DNA from 3 places in the Psychrosphaera sp. HA2-10 genome. Region 2 is predicted to be linked to each of the others. Evidence: predicted binding sites of a transcription regulator. Region 2 holds the regulator's gene; each other region holds the start of a gene.
What was found. Region 2 encodes sigma-54, which starts transcription at its own class of promoters, with help from an activator protein. Its sites were predicted from a motif close to GTTGGCACGNNNNTNGNNT; they were not measured.

Region 1: the regulator sigma-54 is predicted to act here: its motif matches at 6,285-6,303, upstream of ACZ1GV_RS08360 (FimV/HubP family polar landmark protein).
Region 3: the regulator sigma-54 is predicted to act here: its motif matches at 2,010-2,028, upstream of ACZ1GV_RS02225 (diacylglycerol kinase family protein).

Annotation. Positions count from the first base shown of each region.
Region 1 covers NZ_CM146341.1:1,800,801-1,809,087, forward strand. Annotated here, with positions in the region: gene folC (bifunctional tetrahydrofolate synthase/dihydrofolate synthase) at 1-439, opposite strand, end outside; gene accD (acetyl-CoA carboxylase, carboxyltransferase subunit beta) at 439-1,311, opposite strand; gene truA (tRNA pseudouridine(38-40) synthase TruA) at 1,461-2,240, opposite strand; gene ACZ1GV_RS08360 (FimV/HubP family polar landmark protein) at 2,318-6,142, opposite strand; gene ACZ1GV_RS08365 (aspartate-semialdehyde dehydrogenase) at 6,391-7,410, opposite strand; gene ACZ1GV_RS08370 (4-phosphoerythronate dehydrogenase) at 7,418-8,287, opposite strand, start outside.
Region 2 covers NZ_CM146341.1:2,368,729-2,377,015, reverse strand. Annotated here, with positions in the region: gene ACZ1GV_RS10880 (CvfB family protein) at 1-229, opposite strand, end outside; gene mgtE (magnesium transporter) at 286-1,641, opposite strand; gene ACZ1GV_RS10870 (HPr family phosphocarrier protein) at 1,741-2,010, opposite strand; gene rapZ (RNase adapter RapZ) at 2,024-2,884, opposite strand; gene ptsN (PTS IIA-like nitrogen regulatory protein PtsN) at 2,887-3,336, opposite strand; gene hpf (ribosome hibernation promoting factor) at 3,428-3,715, opposite strand; gene ACZ1GV_RS10850 (RNA polymerase factor sigma-54) at 3,749-5,242, opposite strand; gene lptB (LPS export ABC transporter ATP-binding protein) at 5,295-6,020, opposite strand; gene lptA (lipopolysaccharide transport periplasmic protein LptA) at 6,036-6,524, opposite strand; gene lptC (LPS export ABC transporter periplasmic protein LptC) at 6,517-7,074, opposite strand; gene kdsC (3-deoxy-manno-octulosonate-8-phosphatase KdsC) at 7,074-7,640, opposite strand; gene ACZ1GV_RS10825 (KpsF/GutQ family sugar-phosphate isomerase) at 7,640-8,287, opposite strand, start outside.
Region 3 covers NZ_CM146341.1:458,504-466,790, forward strand. Annotated here, with positions in the region: gene ACZ1GV_RS02220 (PRC-barrel domain-containing protein) at 1-296, opposite strand, end outside; gene ACZ1GV_RS02225 (diacylglycerol kinase family protein) at 293-1,957, opposite strand; gene ACZ1GV_RS02230 (hypothetical protein) at 2,290-2,730, shown strand; gene nhaA (Na+/H+ antiporter NhaA) at 2,723-4,081, shown strand; gene gdhA (NADP-specific glutamate dehydrogenase) at 4,094-5,440, shown strand; gene ACZ1GV_RS02245 (HU family DNA-binding protein) at 5,573-5,848, shown strand; gene ACZ1GV_RS02250 (extracellular solute-binding protein) at 6,006-7,019, shown strand; gene ACZ1GV_RS02255 (ABC transporter permease) at 7,035-8,287, shown strand, end outside.

The DNA.
Region 1 (8,287 bases), 570 kb from region 2:
CAACTTCCACTAGAACAACATCAAGTTTTGAATCTTGAAAAATTTTAAATGCAGCTAGCGTTGAGAATTCAAAATAAGTAAGCGACGTATCTTCTTTGTGTTGCTCAATAAACTCAAAAGCCTCTATGTGAGTTTCATCATCGAGTAATTCACCATTAATACGAACTCTTTCATTGTATTTAAACAAATGTGGCGAGCTAAACACACCAACCCTATAACCCAACTTAAGTAGGGTCATTTCGATAAATCGTATTGTTGTCCCTTTACCATTGGTACCGGCAACAAGTACTGTTTTTTTAGCACCTAGATTTTTAATATCTGCTTTTACTGCAACAGCGTCGACTCTTGATAAACCAAGTTCAATCTCAGTAGGGTGTTGTTGCTCTAAATAAAAAAGCCAGTCGTTTAGTGACTGGCTTTGAAATGTTGAATTGCTCATTACGCGGTTCTATGTTCTTTTTCCAGTGACGGTAGTTTACACATTTTTGCAAACAATCTCGCTACTGTATTGCGCATTTCTCGTCGATCCACAATCATGTCAATGGCGCCATGCTCAAGAAGGAACTCGCTTCGTTGGAATCCTTCAGGTAACTTTTCTCGTACCGTTTGTTCAATAACGCGAGGGCCAGCAAAGCCTATAAGAGCTTTAGGCTCACCGATATTAATATCACCTAGCATTGCCAAGCTTGCCGAAACCCCACCCATTGTTGGATCAGTGAGGACTGATATAAATGGAATCCCCTTATCACTAAGCTTCGCTAGTGCAGCACTCGTTTTTGCCATTTGCATCAAAGAAAATAGAGCCTCTTGCATTCGAGCTCCACCTGATGCAGAAAAACAAATTAACGGAATATTTTCGTTAATACAAACATTCACTGCTTGCACAAATTTTTCACCCACGACAGTGGCCATGGAGCCGCCCATGTATGAAAACTCAAATGATGCAGCAACGCATGGAACACCTTTGACGCGACCTTTTAGTACGATCATCGCATCTTTTTCTTTGCTCTGTTTTTGTGCCGCTGAAATACGATCTTTGTATTTTTTAGTATCTCTGAAAGACAGCACATCTTGCGGCTCTAAGTCTGCTGCTATTTCCGTTTTTTCACCCGCATCTAAAAACAACTCTAGTCGTTTGCGACCCGTTAAACGCATGTGATGATCACATTTAGGACATACGCCTTGTTCTTTTTCTAGATCGTTTTTATATAAAATCGCATCACAGCTTGTGCACTTTGTCCAAACACCTTCTGGAATATTTCGTTTAGTCGAGGTATTTGTCTTTGGTAGAATCTTTTCTATCCAGCTCATTTGTTACTGCCTTATAAAAGTTGTCCACTTTATTCATTCAAGATGAAAAATCTGCGCCTATTAAAACACAACCTTTATATAAAAACTTGCTTAAACTGGTCTTATTTGTCGGTAAAAAGGTTAAAAAAGAAGCAGAACTGGTCACTACATTAGATAAAAAGAGGACCAAGTTTTGAATTTGGTAAATTAAACTCTTCAGGATAATCTACATCGATTAAATAAAGGCCATTCGGTTTCGCTGTTTCAGCGGCTTGAGTTCGATCTTTTTTTGCAAGCAAGTCAGCCATCCAACTCACTTCCTGCTCTCCTTTACCCACTGCAATAAGACTACCCGCTATATTTCTTACCATATGATGAACAAAGGCATTTGCCTTAATATCTATTATTACGAATGCGCCCTTACGTGTCACTGAAACAAAATGAACATTGCGATTTGGAGAGTTTGATTGACATTGCGCAGCTCGAAACGAAGAAAAGTCATTTTCGCCAAGTAGGCACTGTGCAGCTTCATGCATTTTGTCAGCATTTAACGGCATATGATAATGACTTAACCCCTTGTTTAGGATTCCTGGTCGTAACTTTTCATTATAAATAATGTAGCGATAGCGTCGCGCTGTAGCTGAAAAACGTGCATGGAAGTCATCTGGGACTTCTTTCATCCATGTGACGGCAATTGCATCTGGAAGATTGGCATTTATACCCATTGTCCAGCCTCGTTCACCGCGGATGGATTCCGTATCAAAGTGAACAACTTGACCTGTTCCGTGAACGCCAGCATCAGTGCGCCCAGCACAAAACACATCGACTTTGTGATTTGCAACTTTTGACAGCGCAGCTTCTAAGCACTCTTGAACAGTGGTGACATCTCGTTGTCTCTGCCAACCAAAAAACTGTGCTCCGTCGTACTCTACACCTAACGCTATTCGCATATTATATTGTCCTAAAAATAAAAAACGCAGAATTATAAAAAATCTGCGTTGATTATACTATGAATTACTATTTGGTTTTAACCATTTAACTCATCTAATAATGAGAGTGCTTGCTCTTTAGCTTCTTTATTATCACTTAATGCAATTTTGTCTAAAATTAGCTTCGCATTTTCAACATCGTCCATTTCAATGTAGGTTTTTGCTAGATCTAATTCCGAAGCCATTCCACCAGCTTCTGTATCAACGTCGACCGTTCCTCTACTTGACGCTAACTCATCAAAATCGTCTAGTCCCACATCAATGTCTAAATCCTCAGGAATTTCTGAATCATCATCATCATCATCTAAGTCATCCATTAGATTATCGACGCTTAAAAAGTCCTCATCTAGGTCATCAAGTAGGTCGTCATCGATATTATCACTGCTTATCTCCGACTGCTCATTTGCCTCGTTTAAATTTGGGGCTTCTGGTTCAGCTTCATTCGCTTCATTTACCTGATGGTTCTCATCAGATAGTTCAGCTAATAACTGGTCAAAGTCAGCTTGCTCTAATTCATCAATCTCAAACGAGACATCATCAGGCTTACTCGGCGTTTCAATTTCATCTTCTACGGACTCGCCTATGAGTGATTCATCATCAGCTAGAAGGCTGTGGATATCACTTTCATCGAAGCTCGCATTTATTAAATCGTCATCTAAGAAACCGTCATCAATATCATTACCTTCAGATAGCAGGTTTGATATGTTCTCCTCGCCAAAGCCCTCTACGCCCATATCAACGCCTTCGGCAAGATCGTCACCTAACTCATCAATATCGACATTTTCAGCTTCAGACTCGACTTGTTCATCGGTATCTTCCGAAAGCGCACTTGTTTCTGCTTCATCAAATAATTCTATATTGTCATCGTCAATTATTTCATTAGAAACAGGTGGCAACTCGCTATCAATTTCTTCCGATAGCTCTGCGTCATCGTCCATTTCTAACTCAGGATATTCGTCTAACTCTGCACTCGGCTCCACATCTGAAACCGGGTGGTCGTCTTCTTGTTCATCTGACGAGAGATCAACTTCTTCATGAGATAGGTCTTCAATTATCTCGTCAGCTTCATTTGTTTCTAGTTCTGGCTCAGCTTCTGATTCTGGTTCAGCTTCTAGTTCTGGTTCAGCTTCTAGTTCTGGTTCAGCCTCTAGTTCTGGTTCAGCTTCTGGTTCAGCTTCTGGTTCAGCTTCTGGTTCAGGTTCAGCTTCTAGTTCTGGCTCAGCCTCGACTTCTGGCTCAGCTTCTAGTTCAGGTTCAGCCTCTAGTTCTGGTTCAGCCTCTAGTTCTGGTTCAGCTTCTGGTTCAGGTTCAGCTTCTAGTTCAGGTTCAGCTTCTAGTTCTGGCTCAGCTTCTACTTCAGGCTCAGCGTCTGGTTCTGGTTCAGCTTCTAATTCTGGCTCAGCTTCTAGTTCTGGTTCAGCTTCTGGTTCAGGTTCAGCTTCTAGTTCAGCTTCTAGTTCAGGTTCAGCTTCTAGTTCTGGTTCAGCCTCTAGTTCTGGTTCAGCCTCTAATTCTGGCTCAGCCTCGACTTCTGGCTCAGCCTCTGGTTCAGGCTCAGCGTCTGGTTCTGGTTCAGCTTCTAATTCTGGTTCAGCCTCTAATTCTGGCTCAGCCTCTGGTTCAGCCTCGACTTCTGGCTCAGCCTCGAGCTCTGGCTCAGCGTCAATTTCTGACTCAGTTGACGTGGCGGCATCATCAATTAGCGAGTCAATATCAAAATCGTCATCTTCTAATGTAATATCGTCAGCTTCGAGCTCTGGCTCAGCGTCTAATTCTGGTTCTGATTCAGTTGACGCGGCGGCATCATCAATTAGGGAGTCAATATCAAAATCGTCATCTTCTAATGTAATATCGTCAGCTTCGAGCTCTGGCTCAGCGTCTAATTCTGGTTCTGATTCAGTTGACGTGGCGGCATCATCAATTAGCGAGTCAATATCAAAGTCGTCATCTTCTAATGTAATATCGTCAGCTTCGAGCTCTGGCTCAGCGTCTAGTTCTGGTTCTGATTCTGATTCAGTTGACGCGGCGGCATCATCAATTAGCGAGTCAATATCAAAGTCGTCATCTTCTAATGTAATATCGTCAGCTTCGAGCTCTGGCTCAGCGTCTAGTTCTGGTTCTGATTCAGTTGACGTGGCGGCATCATCAATTAGCGAGTCAATATCAAAGTCGTCATCCTCTAGCGCTACTTCTTCAATGTCATCTTCAGTTAATTCTGGCTGTCCGCTAGTTCCCTTTTCAGAACCAGCTTCCGTCGCGCCGGCTTCGTCTTCAATCAAAGAGTCAATATCAAAGTCATCACCAGTCAATACTTCTGGTTCTTCGTCTAGTGCCTCTGTATCACCGGCCTCTTCAATCAACGAATCGATGTCGAAGTCATCTTCATCTAAGCCAAGCTCATCGTCTAAATCATTTACACCGGTGTCCATATCATCATCCGGTGCCGCACCTTGGTCGATATCGGCTGCAACAGATTCATCTGTCACAATATCAGTTTCATCTATATCTTCGCTAAGCTGGTCGGTAAGATCATCACCTAATGCGTCAAGTGAGTCGTCGTCATCCATATCCAACAGAGCATCAATATCACCGGCTTGTACGATTGACTCTTCTTCATCATCGGCAAGATCTATTTCTTGCAACTCAGAGCCATCGTCGAGTAACTGATCGTCATCAATAGAATCATCGAAAGCAGAGTCATCAAATGCAGACTCATCAGATAACAGCTCATCGTCATCCAATGAAACATCGTCTAAAGAGTCATCATCTAATAGATCATCGTCCATATCTAAGGCATCAAGATCATCCTCTAAGGCGTCATCTAAACCAGACAGGTCATCACTAAATGGATCTAACGAGTCTAGACTGTCATCTACGTCTAAGTCAGAGGCAATATCTAAATCTGGCGCTTCACTAAAACTTCCTGCCATCGGCGAGTCAAGAGGTGCAGATAATGGGTCTATTAAAGGGTTAGACTCTGTATTTGATTTCTTTTTGAGGAATAACGCTAAACCAACTAAAACAGATAACGAAAGTAAGGTAGTCAGAACAATGATTCCGGTCGTTGACGATAAAAATTCATTTATTTCATCGAAAACACTTTTATCTTCTGCTTGAGCCTTTGCAAGTGCCAACTCTTCTTGCTGTTGCAATAACAACTCTTCAAGCTTAGTTAGGATTTGTTGAGTTTCTTGTCTTAACTGACTTTCATTGCCAATAGCTTGTTCTACATTTGTTAGCTTATCCGACAATGCTGATAGTTTATCTTGAAGCGCCAAGTTTTCTTGCTGAAGGGACTGATTTTGATTTTTAGCGCTGTCGAGTTGAGTTTGAATTGTTTCAAACGCTTTAACTTGCTTTTCTTCAACTTGCTCTATTTTTTTTGAAATTTCTTTTTTTGCATTAGTAACATCAACTTGTTTCGCTGCTTCTATCGGCGCTAACGCTGTATCAATTTTACTTTGGTCAACTTTGCCACTGATAATATCCTGCCATAACTTATCGTCAGCATCCGCTCGCTCTTTTGCATATAGAGGCTCAACTGCCATTACTTCTTTATGGCTTGGGATCTTTAATATCGCGCCATTTTTTAAACCGTTTAAATTATTGTAATCAAACGCGTTTGGATTCTTTTTTAAAACAGCAACCATAACTTGATAAACAGAAACATTATTTCTGTGCCTAAACTTATTCCCAAGTTTCCACATGGTGTCATGGCTGGTGATAGGCCCGTATGTTTCGCCCATTTCGCCATAGTCGACCCCTTTAGGGCCTTTTAGTTTGTTATCTGCATAAACGGAATTTGCCGTTGAGAACGACAAGATGAACATAAACAGAGCAAATAATTTTAAGCTAGAGCGCATTGATAAATTCCAGATTCAATATAATTCCGCCAATTTGCGGTAATAGGTTGTTGTCTCAAGTTATTTTCAGTAAAAACCAAGATAAAAACACGTCAAAAATAACTCAAGTCATCATTAATTATTTAAACACTTTAAAAAAGTAAAGCAAAGCTTGTACCACTTAATTCTGTCAACTTTATGTCGGTTTATTAAATTTAGACCAAAAAAAAGCCTCGGTAGGTTCGAGGCTTATAAAATATCTTATATAATTATAGATATTCTTTAATGAGTAGTTCCGCAATTTGCAAACTATTCGTTGCCGCGCCCTTACGAACGTTATCGGCCACTACCCATAAATTTATACCATTTGGGTGAGAAATATCTTCGCGAATACGGCCAACAAAGGTTTGATCTTGCCCACTAGCGTGCGTTACTTGAGTTGGATAGTCTTTATCTTCCGTCATTAATGCAACGCCAGGCGCATTTGCTAGTACGTTCTTTACATCTTCTGCAGAGACGGGTTGGCGTAACTCAACATGAATAGACTCTGCATGACCGTAAAAGACTGGCACTCGAACGGCCGTTGGATTTACTCGAATTGATTCGTCACCCATTATTTTATGCGTTTCCCAAACCATCTTCATTTCTTCACGGGTGTATCCATTGTCTTCGAAGCTGTCTATTTGAGGGATGACGTTAAATGCCATTTGTACAGGAAAATGCTCTGTTTCTACTGGACGACCATTCATCAACTGGGCGGTTTGAGCCACTAATTCATCAATTGCCCCCTTGCCTGCACCGCTCACTGATTGGTACGTACAAACATTAATACGATCAATTCCGTAGGCGTCGTGTAACGGTTTTAATGCAACTAACATCTGAATAGTCGAACAGTTTGGATTCGCAATTATATTTCTGTTTCTAAAGTCAGCCAGCGCGTGAGGATTAACTTCAGGGATCACAAGAGGTACATCTGGCTCGTTACGAAAATAAGACGTGTTGTCGATAACAACCACGCCCATATCAGCTGCAATCGGCGCATAACGTCTAGATGCATCAGAGCCTGCACTAAAGATTGCTAATTGGACTTGTGCCCAATCAAAATCAGCGGCGTTTTGCACTTCAATATCTTTACCTTTAAATGAAATGCTGTCACCTGCTGAACGTTCACTCCCTAATGGAAACAGCTCTCCAACAGGAAAGTTTCTTTCCGCTAGCCCTTCTATGATGTTTTGGCCAACTAAACCTGTGGCCCCCAATACAGCAATATTATATTTTTGTTCTGACATTCTTTCTCTACTTAATGTTGAAGCCTAACAAACGTAAAAAGTCGGCTACTTCAGGATGGTTACAGTTTACAGAAATTGACGACCATTCGCGACGTATTGGATAGTTTTTTCTTATCCAATCAAAACTATTTTTATCTAAGTTATGTCGAAAGACACCATCATCGCGTCTAACGTCATACACGGTATGGATGAGCACTTTTAACAAGCTTGTGGATGATAACCTCAAACCCATACTTTTCTCTTTGTTGGAGTCAACTTTATAATCTAAATGAATATCGGTGATTAGACCTTTTGGCAAAGTATTCGCCAAGGATACCGAAGTTTTTAACTTGAATAACTCACACACTTTTTTATAAAGCATTGCCGTGCCCTTGGCTTTTCCCTCTAGACTATATCCTGCAATATGCGCAGTCGCTAAATCGCAAAATGGAATTAATTCTTTAAGCGGATTTGGCTCACCTTCCCATACATCCAGCACTAACCTTATGGCTGGTATACCTTGTTTTTGACGAAACTGTATATGAGTCAACAAGGCTTGGTTATCTATCACCTCACCTCGACTCGCATTCACAATGCATACATCTTCTTTTAACAACGGCAAATTTTTTCCGTTTAATAAATGATAGGTCGGATAAGGCCCTGTTCGAGTTAATGGTGTATGAAAGCTTATAACGTCGGCTTTAGTAAGTGCTTCTTCTAACGTAACGTATTCGTTTAGGTCATCATGGTTGGCTCGGTAAGGGTCACATAATAAAAGGTCTATACCTAACACAGATAATTTTTTCTGTAAGTTTTGTCCTATATTACCAACACCTATTACTGCGACCGTTTTATCACTAAAATCAATTTGATACTTTTCAGCCAACACTAGGAGTGC
Region 2 (8,287 bases):
TTAAATAAGCAAATTGGCCTACTTCAACTTTAGGCTTTTGTGTCGTGGCGATAGGTCTATCTTCCGAGTCAAGATAAACAAAAACTGTTACTTCATCGCCTTCATTTGCGTCTTTAGGAGCGTGCTTACGGGGTATTAGTAGCTCGTCGCCATTTCCAGCATCCACAAAAACACCAAAGTCGACGATTTTTGAGATAGGGAAGGTGTTGGTTTTTCCAACTTCAATCATTTAATTTTTCCAATTTTACTGAGAAGGCATCGCGACTAATTACTAATTAAACGAGGTTACAATAACAACCAAGTCGCCGTGCCTAAGAATGCAAATATGCCGACTATGTCGGTCACTGTGGTAAGTATAACACTACCTGCTAAAGCTGGGTCTATGTTCATGCGTTTTAATGCAAGTGGAATTAATACGCCAGATAAGCCAGCTGCAACTAGGTTCATGAGCATAGCAAATGCGAGTACGCCACCAAGCATTAAGTCCTGCTTCCATATGGCAACAACACCTGCAATCAATACAGCCCAAATAAGACCATTTAGGAAACCGATAGCAAGCTCTTTACCGAGCAACCATCTAGAGTTTGAATCTGTAACGTGACCTACCGCCATACCACGAATAACCAAGGTTAGGGTTTGGCTACCCGCTACACCGCCCATACTGGGGACTATGGTGTTTAATACTGCTAAAAACGCCAATTCATCAAGTGTTGTTTCAAATAAGCTTGATACAAAAGCGGCGAGTAATGCTGTGAATAGGTTTACGCCAAGCCACAATGAACGCTTTCGGGTACTGTCTAATACTGGAGCAAAAGTGTCGGCTTCATCGTCAAGACCCGCCATGCTTAACATGGAGTGCTCAGCGTCTTCACGAATAATATCTACAACATCATCAATAGTAATTCGGCCCAACAACAAACCATGCTCGTCAATTACGGGGGCCGTCATCCAATCATAACGTTCGAATAAGGTTGCCACTTCGGACTCGTGCATAGATGCAGGAATCACTTCGAAGTCGGTTTCCATTACTTCTGATATCAGTTTACTAGGATTAGAGGTAACAAGTGCCGACAAAGATACTTCACCAATAAAATGATCTTGCTTATCGACTACATAAAGGTAATCGGTATTTTCAGGTAAAGACTCTTTTAATCGCAAATATCGCAATATTACGTCAACGGTCACATCGGGACGAACCGTTACTGTATCGGTATTCATTAGTGCCGCTGCAGAGTCTTCTTCATATGACATCACTCTCTCTGCGCGCGCTTGATCTTGTTTATCCATGCTCTTCAGCACTCGACGATAAACAGCATCGGGCATACTTCTTAGTACTTCTGAAAAGTCATCGTCGTCAAGATTAGTAGCAGCCTCAGCAACTCTTTCCGGTTCCATTGCTCGTAATATTGGATTACGAACTTCATCGGAAAGCTCTTCTAAAACGTCGCCTTGAATACTACTGTCAATGAGTTGCCAAATAACGGCACGACTTTTTGGAGGAGAAGAATGTAACAACAGTGCAATGTCATTTGCGGCCATAGAATCAAGCATATTCCGCACACGAACAAACATACCGTCACTGATGGCAGTATTAAGTTCATTAATAGGAATTGTATATTCTTGTTCTAGTAGTTCTGGCATTTCTTGAGCGTAGGTTTCTGTTGTTTACCTTGTGCACAAGTCTAACTTAGATTAGCGTTTTATGATAGTAACTGGTTGTTTTTGTAGCGAGATAATTAGTTATTCAGATTCATCAAAACGATTAGAAATAAGTTCACAAATAGCTTCGAGAGCTTGCTTTTCATCGCTCCCAGTTGCGGTAACGTGTATCTCTTTACCTTGATTACTTGCAAGCATTAGTAAGCCCATGACGCTATCCGCACTGGCGGTTTTATCACCTTGTTGTATTTGAACTTTTGCATCAAATTGTAAGGCGAGTTGCGCCAATTTCGTCGCAGCCCTTGCATGTAACCCAAGCTTATTCTGGATTGTAATTGTTCGTGATAACACTGGGGTTGTGACCTTACAGTTGCTCTAAATAACGGCTCATCTCTCGATGGCGAGTTTTTACATTTTTTCCACGAGAACGGAATTGCTCAGCTAGCGTTTCAGCAATATATACAGACCTATGCTTTCCTCCGGTGCAGCCTATTGCGATCGTTAAATAACTACGATTATTACGCTCTAAGTGAGGTAGCCAGGTGGACATAAAGTTATTGATTTGAAATATGAATTTATTCACAAGTGGTTGACTAGAGAAAAAATCTTTCACAGGTAAGTCTAAACCGGTTAATGCTCTAAGCTCTGGTTCCCAATGAGGGTTTGGTAGAAATCGAGCGTCAAATACAAAATCGATATCATTTGGTACACCATATTTAAAACCGAAGGACTCGAACGTAATAATAAGTTCTTTATCAGACTTCCCTAATATCTTTTCTCTCACCATCTCGGTTAGTTGATGAACATTTAAATCCGAGGTATCAATATATAAATCTGCTCTAGACGATAACCCATCTAAAAGCTTACTCTCCTGTGCGATTGCATCAGGTAATGACGCATCACCTTTGGTTAAAGGGTGTAGGCGTCTTGTTTCACTATAGCGACGAATTAATACGTCATCTTTAGCATCTATATATAGAACGGTCGTCTTTACGCCTTTAGGTAAGAAATCTAAATTATCCATTAACTCTTGTTCAGAGCTGGGTAAGTTTCTAACGTCAATACTGACGGCAACTTGAGGATAATTTTTAGATAAGGAGTGTGATAATGCAGGTAATAGATTAACCGGTAAATTATCTACGCAATAGTAGCCTAGATCCTCTAGTACTCTTAATACGACAGTCTTCCCTGAGCCTGAACGGCCACTAACGATAAATATATGCATGATTAAGCAGCTTCAATTATTTGGTAAAGATCATTATCAGTTTCGGCGCTTCTTATTTTACGAAGCATTTCTTTATTATCAAAAATCTCTGCGATTGATGCTAACGTATTTAAATGCACATCACACTGATCTTCGGGAACGAGTAACGCAAAAAATACGTCAACTGGTCTATTGTCTATTGCATCGTAATCAATGCCAGGGTGGATAACAATTAATACCGCCACTGGGCTTTCATTTGGTTTTATTTTTCCATGAGGAATAGCAACGCCATTTCCTATTCCTGTGCTTCCCAACTTTTCTCGATTCATCAAACTCGAGAGTATATCTGTGCAAGTGAGATCTGGTAATTTTGTACTCGCGATCTCTGCGATGTGTTCGAGGATCTTTTTCTTGCTTTGGCAATCTGTCAGCACTTTTGTGCACTCAGGTCGCAGGAGTAGCTTTACATTCATGGTTATCTTTTACTGCTTTACTCTTTTGATTTAAATCTCAAAAGATTGGTTAAAAGCACCGTCCATGGCGCTTTAAAATTAATAAAAAGAGTTAATGTCTAGTTAACTTTTCTTTATGTTTAATTACTTGACGGTCAAGTTTATCAATTAAGGAATCAATTGCAGCATACATATCAGTATGCTCGGATGCCGCAAATAGTTCACCACCATTTACGTGCATGGTTGCTTCTGCTTTTTGGTTGAGTTTCTCAACGTCTAAAATCACGTGGACGTTATTAATATGGTCAAAATGACGTTCTAACTTTGCAAATTTCGTATCAACATACTCTTTTAAAGACTCTGTTGCATCGACATGACGACAAGTTAAATTAATTTGCATATGCACTTCCTTCTGAATTGATAAAATGGATTGTTAAACCAATCGTTTTCTCTGGTTTGAAGGGGGAATGTTTAACGATTCCCGGTATTTTGCGATAGTTCTTCTGGCTACTTGGATGCCCTGTTCGGCCAGAATATCAGCAATCTTACTGTCACTTAACGGTTTTGCTTGGTTTTCTGCAGCAACTAACTTTCTTATTAAAGCCCGTATTGCAGTGGATGAACATTCACCACCATTTTCGGTGCTAACGTGGCTAGAAAAGAAATACTTTAACTCAAAGATTCCTCTGGGAGTGTGCATGAACTTTTGTGTTGTCACACGCGATATCGTGGACTCATGCATATCGACCATTTCTGCTACATCATTTAGAACCATTGGTTTCATCGCCTCTGGTCCGTATTCAAAAAATGCTTGTTGTTGTTGCACGATACAATTAGATACCTTCAATAAAGTGTCGTTTCTGCTTTCTAAACTTTTAATAAACCATTTTGCTTCTTGTAAGTGTGAACGAACAAATTGCGCATCAGAGCTATTGGTTGAAGTTTTAGACAGTGAAGCATATTGTTCGTTCACTTTAATTTTAGGCATAGAATTAGGATTTAGCTCTACTAACCAACGACCTTTTTTCTTTACGACGGTAACATCTGGAATTACATAGTCAATTTCGTCTTTTATAACTAGGCTTGCGGGATTTGGATTCAGTTGTTGAATCAAGTCTAGTGCTTCTTTTAATTCTGATTCTTTTAATCTTGTTTTGCGAATTATAGTGCGATAATCACGGTTCGCTAAGAGGTCGATATTTTCAGCAATAAGTTCAATAGCCTCTTCACGCCAAGGTGTGTCAGGACTATATTGCTTTAACTGAACCAACAAGCACTCTTGTAACCCTCGCGTTGCAACACCAATGGGATCAAAGTGTTGGATGCGTTTTAAAACCGCTTCAACTTCCTCTATCTCAACATCTTCTATGTCTACAGACTCAACGATATCCTCAACAGATACCGTCAAAAAGCCTTTGTCATCAATAGCATCAATAATGGCTGTTGCAATAGCTAAGTCATGTTCGGAAAAAGGGGATAGATTTAATTGCCATTTTAGATGGTCTTGAATATCAACAGTTGTTTCACCTTGATAAACGGTGTCTTCACCGTCGTAAGCAGGGCCTGAGCTTGCAGGAGCTGCGCTCATGTAGTCATCCCAACTGGAATCTGTGGGCAAGTCATCACTTATGGTCTGATCTTGTATATTTTCGTTTGTATCGCGTTCTTCTCGCGTCCACTCGATATCGTCGTCGTTAGATGAAACAGAGGCTTCATTTTCATGACGATCATGGTTGTCCTGTGGTAAATCGATTTGTTCAACTGAGCCATGCTCTTCATCAGCTTCCAACAAAGGATTACTATCCAAGGCTTCTTGGATCTCTTGTTGCAATTCTAATGACGACAACTGCAACAGACGAATAGCCTGCTGTAATTGCGGGGTCATTGTTAACTGCTGACCCATTTTAAGTTGTAATGTTGGTCTCATTTGATCCCAGTAAAGTACTGACTAAAATAAACTTATTCGTGCTACCAAAATATCAAAGTTTGAACTGGTCACCAAGATAAACTTTCTTAACTATGTCACTTTCTAGCACTTGAGCCGGAGTTCCCTCAGCAATAAGCTCTCCATGACTAACGATATAGGCTTTTTCGCAGACATCAAGTGTTTCACGGACATTATGATCGGTAATAAGTACACCAATTCCCTTTGCTGTTAATTGTTGAATTATTTTCTTTATATCTATGACAGATATAGGATCAACACCCGCAAAAGGCTCATCTAATAGAATAATTTTTGGATCGGCAGCCAATGCCCTTGCAATTTCTACGCGGCGTCGCTCACCACCAGACAATGCCATGCCAAGACTATCGCGAATATGATCAATATGGAATTCAGCAATTAAGTCATCAAGCAAATCAGCTTGTTGGTTTGCATCGATATCTTTTCGCATCTCTAGTACCGACATTATGTTTTGTGAAACTGTCAGCTTTTTAAAGATAGACGATTCTTGTGGTAAATAACCAATGCCTTTGCGAGCTCTTACATGCATCGGTTCGTGACTCAAATCGATATCATCAAGCTGAATTAAGCCTTTATCGTTAGGCACTAAACCAACAATCATGTAAAAAGTTGTTGTTTTACCGGCGCCATTTGGTCCTAACAAGCCAACTACTTGACCAGCTTCTACCGACAAGCTCACATCTTTAACAACTTGACGACTTTTATAGGATTTGGCTAAGTGCTTTGCCACCAACTTGGTCATATTTAATTTCTCTACTTAATTATTTGGCTGTGTTTTTTTCGTTTTTATCGTAGTAGTTACACGACCACCTGTGGACTTGTCGCCATCAGCTTTGACTCTTTGTGCATTTAAATCAAATACGATATTACCACTTTCAACAATCGAGCTACCTTGCTTATATTTAGCTTGGCCATTCAATTCTAAAATACGCTCATTAATCATATAAACGACTTCTAATGCTGTGGCCTCTAATGCTTCGTTATTAGGATCATTTTGCAAAAAGCGAGCAGGTTTGCCTTTTGCTATTAGTTTTTCGCCTACGCCGTCTTTTGTAATTACATATAATTCATCAGCAGTGATCGTGAGCGTCCCTTGTTGTATTTTTACGTTACCGCTGAAATACATAGTGTTATTTTTGTAATCAAGATCTTGGTTTTTAGAATCAATAATCAGATCGTCGTTAGCAAAAGCGTTAACGCCAACAAACGCAAGCATAACAAGCGTCATCTTGATGAATTTAGTCATTTTTCGTCCCTTTTAAAATTGTTCTTACGTGATGTTTAAGTTTCACTGTTTGAGCTTTAAGATCGGCAGTTAGACCTTGCCCTTCAATAGTTGTTTTTTCACCGCGAATTATAATTGGCTTGTCGGTCTCAACGACTTGAGTGTCGAGATCTATTTCTAAGTATTGGGTTTCAATACTGGTTACGAGTTCGTTATTGGTTAACTGGTACATTTTAACGTTACTGTCTAAGGTTAGTCGGCCATCTTGAACACTGCCAAGATCTGCGGCTAATCGCCAAAACGGAGCATTGTTTTGATAAATAATAAATTCGGGCTGCTCGAAGTAAGTCAAAGCTAACTGGGCGTAGTGTTCCATTTTTTGTGAGAACACCTCTTGCTTTAAAGTACCGTTTTTGTCGAACATTTCTTGATGCAGTAATGTTGCAGTGAAGTCAGGCGTTAACACAGGCTCTTCTGAGTCATCAGCATTACTTTGATTGGTAAAAGCTGGAAACCAAAGGTAAAGGCTGATGCCAACAAAAATAAGGAGAACAAGTAATCTAAGTCTCATTAGGTACTTGAACCTTCAAAATTACTGGTAATAAACGCTTCACCTTTTTGTGCCATGATTAGCAGATCGGTTAACTCGCGCACGGCACCTTTTCCGCCATGAGTAACGGTACAGTAGTGTGCAATCTCTTTTACATAAGGATGGCCGTCGGCAACTGAAATAGCCAACCCGACTTTTTGCATCACTGGTACATCAGGGAAATCATCACCAATAAAAGCAACTTGTGATGGGGTGACGGATAAGTCTGCACACAGTTGATCAAAACCGATTAGTTTTGTTTCCATACCTTGATATATGTATTTCACGCCTAGGCTTGTCATTCGGTCTTCAACAATTTTAGAGCGTCGCCCGGTAATGACTGCAACTTCACATCCTATATTCATTAAAGACTTAAGCCCGAAGCCATCTTTTGTATTAAATGCTTTGAGTTCTTCACCGTTATTAGCCATGTATACAGAACCATCTGAAAACACGCCATCAATATCACAAATAAGCAATTTAATATTCTTAGCGCGAGCACTGACGTCAGTTGAGACTTTTTGATACCAGGTTTCAAATCGTTTCATTAAATAACTCCAGCCTTCAGTAAATCATGCATATTAAGCGCACCGATGGGTTTGTTGTGCTCGTCAATGACAAATAAACAACTAATTTTTTTGGCTTCCATTAAAGTTAACGTTTCAGCTGCTAATACGTTGGCTTTTGAAGAGGTAGCGTTTGTCGTCATTATATTGGTAATTTTAAGATCCGTTTTAAATGAGTCATGATCTAACCAGCGGCGTAAATCACCGTCGGTAAAAATACCAATCAAGGTGTTGTCCTTGTCGGTGATACCAGTCATGCCAAGACCTTTGGCGGACATTTCGATTATCGCTTCTTTTAAGGTTGCTTGATCGCTAACAACAGGGATGCGATCTTCTGTATGCATTATATCTTTGTTTGTTAGTAATAACTTACGACCTAAAGCACCTCCGGGGTGGCTTAGTGCAAAGTCTTCTGCTGTAAAACCTTTTGCTTCCAATAGTGAAACGGCGAGGGCATCGCCAAGTACAAGGCTTGCCGTCGTTGAAGCGGTCGGTGCTAAGCCTAGCGGGCAGGCTTCTTCTTCTACACCTGAAAATAGATGAACATCGCTGTTTTGCGCTAAAGTTGATTGTTTATTACCTGTCATAGCAATGATATGACAACCAAATCGTTTTAAAACTGGCAGTAG
Region 3 (8,287 bases), 1.2 Mb from region 2:
TACAACTCTGTTTCAAAATGACGAGATACCGTTTCCTGCTCCTCTACATCTGGACTCTGTAGTAACTTTTCGGTATCGATACTTAGGCAAACCTCTTTTGCGTCCAGGTTCACATAATAGACTGAAACTGGTGATACTAAGAGCTTTTGGCTCAGTGGATTCCACTTTTGCGGGTCAACAACTAAATATCGAACGACATGGTCTTCATCAGTAAATAAAAGATCTGCAACAAAGCCATACGTGCCATCAATTGTCTTAATTTTAAAGCCAATTAGAGTATTAATGTTTATGTTCATTTCGCGTCTCCGTTTTCAACAGTTTGCTCAATAGCTTCTTTCGATAAGAGCACATTAAGCGATGCCGGTTTTATTGCGATGTTTATTTCTGTTGATTCAAAAGTCTCACCGTCGATGACATATCCAATCGGGTTTTTACTTCGAATCTTAATTGTTTCCACCTTAGCTGTATGAATCGAGTCAGGTGCAGGGTTTTCTGATACTCCAGCGACGATTAAGCTTGCTACATCAGTGAAGTTTTCGAGAGATGTATTGCTCTCATCAAACCAAGTAACATTTAATAGTCCATCGTGGAAATCGGGTTTGCCGTCGCCTTGGGCTAAAACCGTAGAGAAAGGTGCAGCGTTGGCAACGACTAAACTACGCGTCTGTATATGTTTTGCTTGATTTGAGTCAAATTGGACCATTAAATCCAATTGCTCAGACGTATTCAGTGCTTGCCAAAATCCATGTAAATATGCAAATTGACCAAGTTTGTTTTTAGCATCTCGATCGGCAGACGATATCATTTCTTCTTCTATACCAACGGCTGATACAAGCAGCATGGTTTTTTCGTTACAAATTGCGGTGTCCATAGCAATCGTGTTGTTACTCACGATATGTTTTATGGCGGTTTCTACGGGTATAATTTTACTGGATACGCCAAACAGTGTATGGGCCAATGCATTGGCTGTACCTAATGGGATTATGCCAAACTTGATATCAGTATTAGTCAACTCTGTTGCAACTTCAGCAAGCGTGCCATCTCCACCCGCCGCGATGACAAGTGATGTGCGCTTATCGATTGCTTCTTTTGCCCAGTCCTGTGCACTTTTGGTTTCGGTTGTTTCTACAACAATTAGATTAAACCTTTGTTCTAGATAGGCCTGAATTTTATTTTTGTATTTTGGCCATTTACCTTTACCCGAGACAGGATTAGCAATTAACCAAGCAGGTTGCATTAAGGTTAAAAGGCCAGCTTCTCGATACTGAATCAGCCTTTTCAATTGTTTTTTGTTTAAACCGGCTTGATTACGAATATCAGTGATACTGCTAAGGACGTCTCTTACCTCTTTTTCTGGGTGTTTTGCCAGCAAATAAGCAGCAACACAAAATAAAGAACGACCTCTGCCTAAAGCACAATGCACCATAACCGGCTTGTTTTGTCTTCGTTTGTTATCAATCCAATTTAATGCTTGTCTCAATTGCTCAGGGGTTGGGCTACGATGATCTAGAATGGGAATGTTTAAGTAATCGATATCTAGAAAACGACTACTCCAGTCTAACGCGTCGAACTCAGCGGTGACATCTAATACCGCCTTGACGTCATGTTCTTCTAACTCCATAGCCTCTTCCGCAGATAAGCGGCTGGCTAGGTATATATGATCTTGAATGTGATGAATGTAGTGTCTGTTTCTTTTAACGTCTTTACGTTTTGCGATCGTGTTGTATAACTGTACACCAACCATAAAAGGTAGAAAGATAAACCGAATCGCGACCGGGATAGAACCATCGGTACGTTTTCTAAAAATTCTTGGCTGATTCGTCATGTAAGCAACAAACACGACTAACAGCGAAATAGCGATCCAGTTAAGCAAAACACTCAGGATCACAGAGTCGATTTGAGTTGCCGTGTAGGCCAGTAGAGCGCCAAAAAATCCGTATAAATACTCTATGTACATGAAAAACCTCAGTTGAAGTGGATTCAACGGTTATTAGTTAATTATAGAACTAAAGCTAGAACCATGCCTTATTTGTAACTTGTTGAAATTGCGTGTTTTTATTTTTGTTGGTTAGATATAGACAAGATCCCTGCTGTATTTACTGTAAATATTACATAAGCATCAGGTCATTTATTCAAGAACACAGAGAATTTCAGCTAAATATTGTAGGCATAGTTTATGTCCTAGGTTTGTAAAGTCGTTTAATAACAATCTGTTAGTGTTTTTATTGTAGGTTTGGCACAAAGCTGGCTACTTTACTCTGTTTTTCTGAATTAAGTAGGTTGTACAAGATGAAACAGCATTATGACCCAGGTCCCCTAGTATTTATCGAGGCTAGTCAATTTTACGAAGACTTAGCCAATCAAGTAGAAGACTTGTCTGTTCGGCACGGACTTATAAAAGTATCTACGGTTTTTCAACAGCTAGCAGGCAAAGTAAAACAATGGATGTCATCGAGTCATGATACCGATGTTATTCATTTGATAATGTCTAATTGGAATAATCACTTTTATCAAGCGCGAGTGGGCAATACGTCAACACCAGAGCTATCGTTACTTGAACAGCGCTTAAAAATAGAGAATGAACATCTTAGTGAACTTCGAAGCACATATCAGTTGTCAAAATCTGAAGTTGAAAAACGCAGAGTGGCTGACCTAATTGCGACTTACTTTGATGCTATCGAAGTACTGAAAAAGTTATCTAATCAAGCAAGGAGTGAACACAATGCCTAAGGTTGGAGTAAAAGCCCCTGTTATTGAAAAAAAAGTAGAGCAGTTACTTATTCCTTTTCAGCGATTTATTGATGATCAAACGACGAGTAGTAAGGTTTTACTAGTGACGACTATAGTGGCATTGATAATTGCAAACTCAAACTATGCTGATTCCGTTTACGGGGGATTACATGCCCTGTTTGGGCTAGCAGTGAATGATAATTTGTATCAGATGTCGATATTGCATTGGGTTAACGACGGGCTAATGGCTTTATTTTTTCTACTATTAGGTATGGAAATTAAGCGAGAGGTTCTAGTCGGTGACTTAAGTTCGCCAAGCAGTTTAATACCAGTTTTAGCCGCCGCAGCTGGTGGTATGTTTTTCCCAGCGACTATATTTGCTGTACTCAACTACAATACAGAATATATCGCGGGTTGGGGTATTCCGATGGCGACGGATACGGCGTTTGCCGTAGGAATATTAGCTTTGTTAGGGACTCGAGCCCCTCTGGCCGCCTTTGCTTTCTTAACTGGCTTAGCAATTATCGATGATATTGGCGCGATTATGGTAATCGCATTGTTTTACACAGACTCTATAAATAGCTTTTACTTGCTGTTGTCAGCAATTCTAACCGGAGTCCTGTTCTTCTTTAATTTTATCGGCATTCGTCGTCCATTTATGTACATGTTCGTTGGTATTTTATTGTGGTTGTCAGTTTTAAGCTCTGGTGTTCACGCGACTATTGCCGGTATCTTAATAGCGGCGGCAATACCAGCTAGGCCTAAACATAAACCGACCGTAATGGTTGAAAAACTATCAAAAATTACTCAACGTTTTCAGCGTATCGTTATCAATAAAGGTAGCCGAAAGCCTGTACTTGCTTCCAAAACACAACACGAATTAGCAGAGCAATTAAAGGTTACGGCAAATCAAGCGACCACTCCACTACGTAGATGGGAGCAGTTACTTCATACACCAGTGGGGTTACTTGTTTTACCAATATTTGCCTTCTCTAATGCCGGTGTACAGTTAGATTCATCAAGTTTATTGGAAACGCTAAATAGCACCTTGGCCTGGGGGATCTTTTTAGGACTCGTTGTAGGTAAAGGGCTAGGTATTCCATTTATGGTTTGGTTATCGATAAAAACAGGTATTGGCCAATTACCCAAAGGACTAACCATGAGACACATAGTTGGACTTGGGATGCTCGGCGGTATTGGTTTTACCATGTCTATATTTATCACAGGTTTAGGTTTTGAAAACAGTTTAGAAACGCAAGCCATTGCAAAAACAGCAATTCTTGTTACTTCTTTGTTTGCCGGTGTGGTAGGTTATATTTTGTTCAAGTTTGCGCCAACTAATAATTCATAACAAGGAGTCACCATGCCGGATAGTCAGTATATCTCTGAATTGAAAAATCGTATTACAGAGAGAAATCCAAACCAGATTGAGTTTATGCAAGCCGTTACTGAGATACTAGATAATGTCGCAGAAGAGTTAGAGGATAACGATGAGTACCGAAGGTATCGTATCTTTGAGCGCTTAACTGAACCGGATAGAATCATTTCATTTAAAGTTGAATGGTTAGACGACAGAGGCTGTGCTCAATTGAATAGAGGTTGGCGCGTTCAACAATCGAATTTAATTGGGCCTTATAAAGGGGGATTGAGATTTCATCCAACTGTAAGTGAATCTGTGATTAAATTTTTAGCGTTTGAACAATGTTTCAAAAATGCGTTAACAGGTTTGCCTTTGGGCGGAGGTAAGGGTGGATCTGACTTTGATCCAAAAGGTAGAAGCGATCATGAGATTATGAGTTTTTGCCAAGCGTTTATGACACAGCTTTATCGTCATATAGGAGCAAACGTTGATGTACCCGCTGGAGATATCAATGTGGGCGCACGAGAAATCGGCTTTTTATACGGCCAGTACCGTAAAATACGGAATCAGTTTAGCGGTGTGCTAACTGGAAAGGCAATAGAAATGGGCGGAAGTTTAGTTCGCACAGAAGCCACCGGTTTTGGTGTTATTTATTTTCTACAGCATGTTCTTGAACATAAAGAACTGGAATTAGAGGGCTTAACGTTAACAATATCCGGTGCTGGCAACGTAGCCCTATTTGCAGCGAAAAAAGCACTAGAGCAAGGTGCTAACGTTATTACTTTATCAAACTCTCGAGGCGTACTTTTTAAAGATAATGGCTTTAGTAACGATGATATTGAGTGGTTAATTAAATATGACAATATCAAAGACAATACTTTGTTGTCTTTTGCAGAAGAGCGAGATGGTGAATGGCGAGCGGGTGAAAAACCATGGCAATATAAGTGTGATGTTGCTGTGCCTTGCGCCACTCAAAACGAAATGAACGGTGATGAAGCATCAACACTTATTAAAAATGGCTGCAAAGTGGTCATTTGTGGTGCAAATATGCCTTGTACTTCCGAAGCAATTGAAGCTATTCACAATGCAAAAAACTGTTGCTACATTCCCGGTAAAGCATCAAATGCTGGTGGGGTAGCCGTTTCTGGATTAGAGATGTCACAAAACGCGGGCTTTGAAAGTCAGACCTTTGAATATTTAGACGGTCGTTTACGCGACATTATGAAACACATACATGGTCAGTGTGTTAAATGCGGTGAAAGTGATACTGGCGACGTAAATTATGAACGTGGTGCAAGTGTTGCAGGCTTCCATATTTTAGCTAAAGCCATGTTAGCACAAGGCGTGTAGGGCTTGAAAACTCTACATATTACCTAAAAGTTGCAAAAAAGTGGTTATTTTTACGGATTATACGAAAACAACTGTTGAATTTTATAAATAGGTTCCATAGGATAAGCCTTGTCTCAACTAAAGGATAAAATAATGAACAAAAGTGAACTAATCGAAAAAATGGCACAAAGTGCTGACATGACTAAAGCTGACGCAGAACGTGCACTTAACAGCCTAGTTTCTACAGTAACTGAAGAACTTGCTAAAGGCGGCGACGTTTCTTTAGTTGGTTTCGGTACTTTCAAAGTTAATGACCGTGCAGCTCGCACTGGCCGTAACCCTCAAACTGGTGAAACTATTCAAATTGCTGCTGCTAAAGTTCCTGCTTTCAAAGCTGGTAAAGCAATCAAAGATGCAGTTAACGCATAATTTACCGAGTCTCTCGATAAGTTGACAAAAAAAGCCTCATTGGAGGCTTTTTTTTATTTTCACGATAAATTTTTCTGTACATTGTTAAAACGTTATATAAAATAAATGAGAATCATTCTCAATTAGAAAAATGAATAACATAAACAAAGGGTACACAATGAAACGTTTATTTTTAATTGCTATAACGCTTTTCACTTCTCTTACTTCTACAGTGGCTCAAAGTTCAGACACTGTTAATATTTACTCTTTTCGTCAGCCATTTCTTATTGAGCCTATCTTAGAAAAATTTACCGCTGAAACCGGTATCAAGACAAAAGTTGTGTTTTCTAAAAAAGGGTTAATTGAACGTTTAAAACGAGAAGGTAAATACAGTCCAGCAGACGTAGTGTTAACTTCGGATTTTAATAAGTTACTTCAGTTAAAAACAGAAGGTTTGACTCAGAAAATCGATTCTAATTTGGTAAACGATATTGTCCCATCACAGTTTCGTGATGAAGGTGATCATTGGATTGCTCTTACTAAACGAGCTCGCGGTTTGTACGTAAGCAAAAATTCTAGTGTTGATGTAAGTACTGTTAAATATGAAGACTTGAGCGATAAAAGTTTTGCAGGAAAAGTTTGTACTCGCAGTGGTAAACACCCGTACAATTTAGGGTTAATCGCTTCAATGATTGCTCATCACGGTGAGGCAGATACTGAATCTTGGCTAAAAGGTGTAAAATCAAACTTAGCACGTAAGCCACAGGGCAATGATCGTGGCCAAGTAAAAGCCATTAAAGAAGGCTTGTGTGAGATTTCACTTGGTAACAGTTACTACTTTGGCAAAATGTTAACGGATGAAAAACAGAAGCCTTGGGCTGATGCGGTAAACCTAGTGTTTCCAAACCAAAAAGACCGTGGTGCTCATATAAACGTTTCTGGTGCGGTGATCACTAAACATGCACCAAACAAAGATAACGCGAAAAAATTATTAGCCTACTTAGTTGATGAATCAGCGCAACAACAATATGCATCGCTAAACATGGAGTATCCAGTTAATCCAGCAGTCAGTGCATCAAAAATGGTATTGAGTTGGGGCTCGTTTAAAGAAGACTCGCTTCCTTTAACAGAAATCGCAAAGTATCGAGAGCAGGCGCTAAAACTTGTGGATAAAGTTAAATTTGATTTATAACTACACAGATATCCAATGCAGTTAAAAACTTCTAGGCTGACCTATGCGTCAGCCTTTCTCGCATTAATAATAGCGCTACCAATTCTGGCGTTAGTCGTCACATCGTTTACAGAAGCGGGTCAAAGCTTTCAACATATTCGTGAAACGGTTTTATCAGACTATGTTGTAAATACAATAACTCTAATGGCCGCCGTAGGTTTACTTGTTACTTTAATCGGCGTTCCAGTTGCGTGGCTGGTGGCTTGTTGCGAGTTTTCAGGTAAACATTTATTTAATTGGGCATTGGTATTGCCCTTAGCGATGCCAGGATACTTAATTGCGTATACATACACTGACCTATTTGATTACGCTGGTCCGATTCAGACTACGCTTCGAACTTGGTTTAATTGGAGCTCACCGGATGATTATTGGTTTTTCGATATACGTTCTTTAGGTGGCGCAGCTTGTATGTTGGCTCTAGTACTATTCCCATATGTGTACTTGATGGCCAAGGCAAACTTTTTAAACCAAAATGCATCACTAACGCTTGCCGCTAGAACCTTAGGTTACTCGCCACTTCGAAGCTTTTTCTCAGTCTCTCTACCAATAGCGAAAAACTCCATCGTTGCAGCGGTTTCATTGGTTCTTATGGAAACTTTGGCCGATTTTGCCACGGTTCATTATTTTGCAGTAAATACACTTACCACTGCAGTTTATGACACTTGGCTTGGTTATTATGACCTAGCCAGCGCAGCGAAGCTTTCGGTATTAATGATAGTGGGTGTTTTTGCGCTAATTGTACTAGAACATAAAACCAATAAACGCGGTAAAGACAGTAATAGTGCAAAAATGTCGATCCAGCCGCTGACTTATCAATTAAAAGGATCAAAAAATATATTAGCAGTATTATTTTGTAGTCTGATCTTTATCGCAGGGTTTGCAGTTCCTGCATTCGTGCTACTTAACTATGCCATTGACTATTACCAAGAAGTTTGGTCGTTAGAGGTACTGCAGTACGCTTGGAATAGTGCTTATATAGCGATAGTAGTGTCAATGTTGAGTGTAATAATTGCCTTGGTACTGAATGTCAATTTAAGAAGCAATAAAACGAACTTATCTAAAAACAGTCTAAATATTGCAAGCCTTGGATACGCGGTACCTGGGACGGTATTAGCAATTGCCGTACTTATCCCACTAAGTGGGTTAGATCATACAATTAACGATATAGCTGGCGCTTTTGGGTGGACAACACCTGGACTGATATTAAGTGGCACCGTGGTGGCTATTAT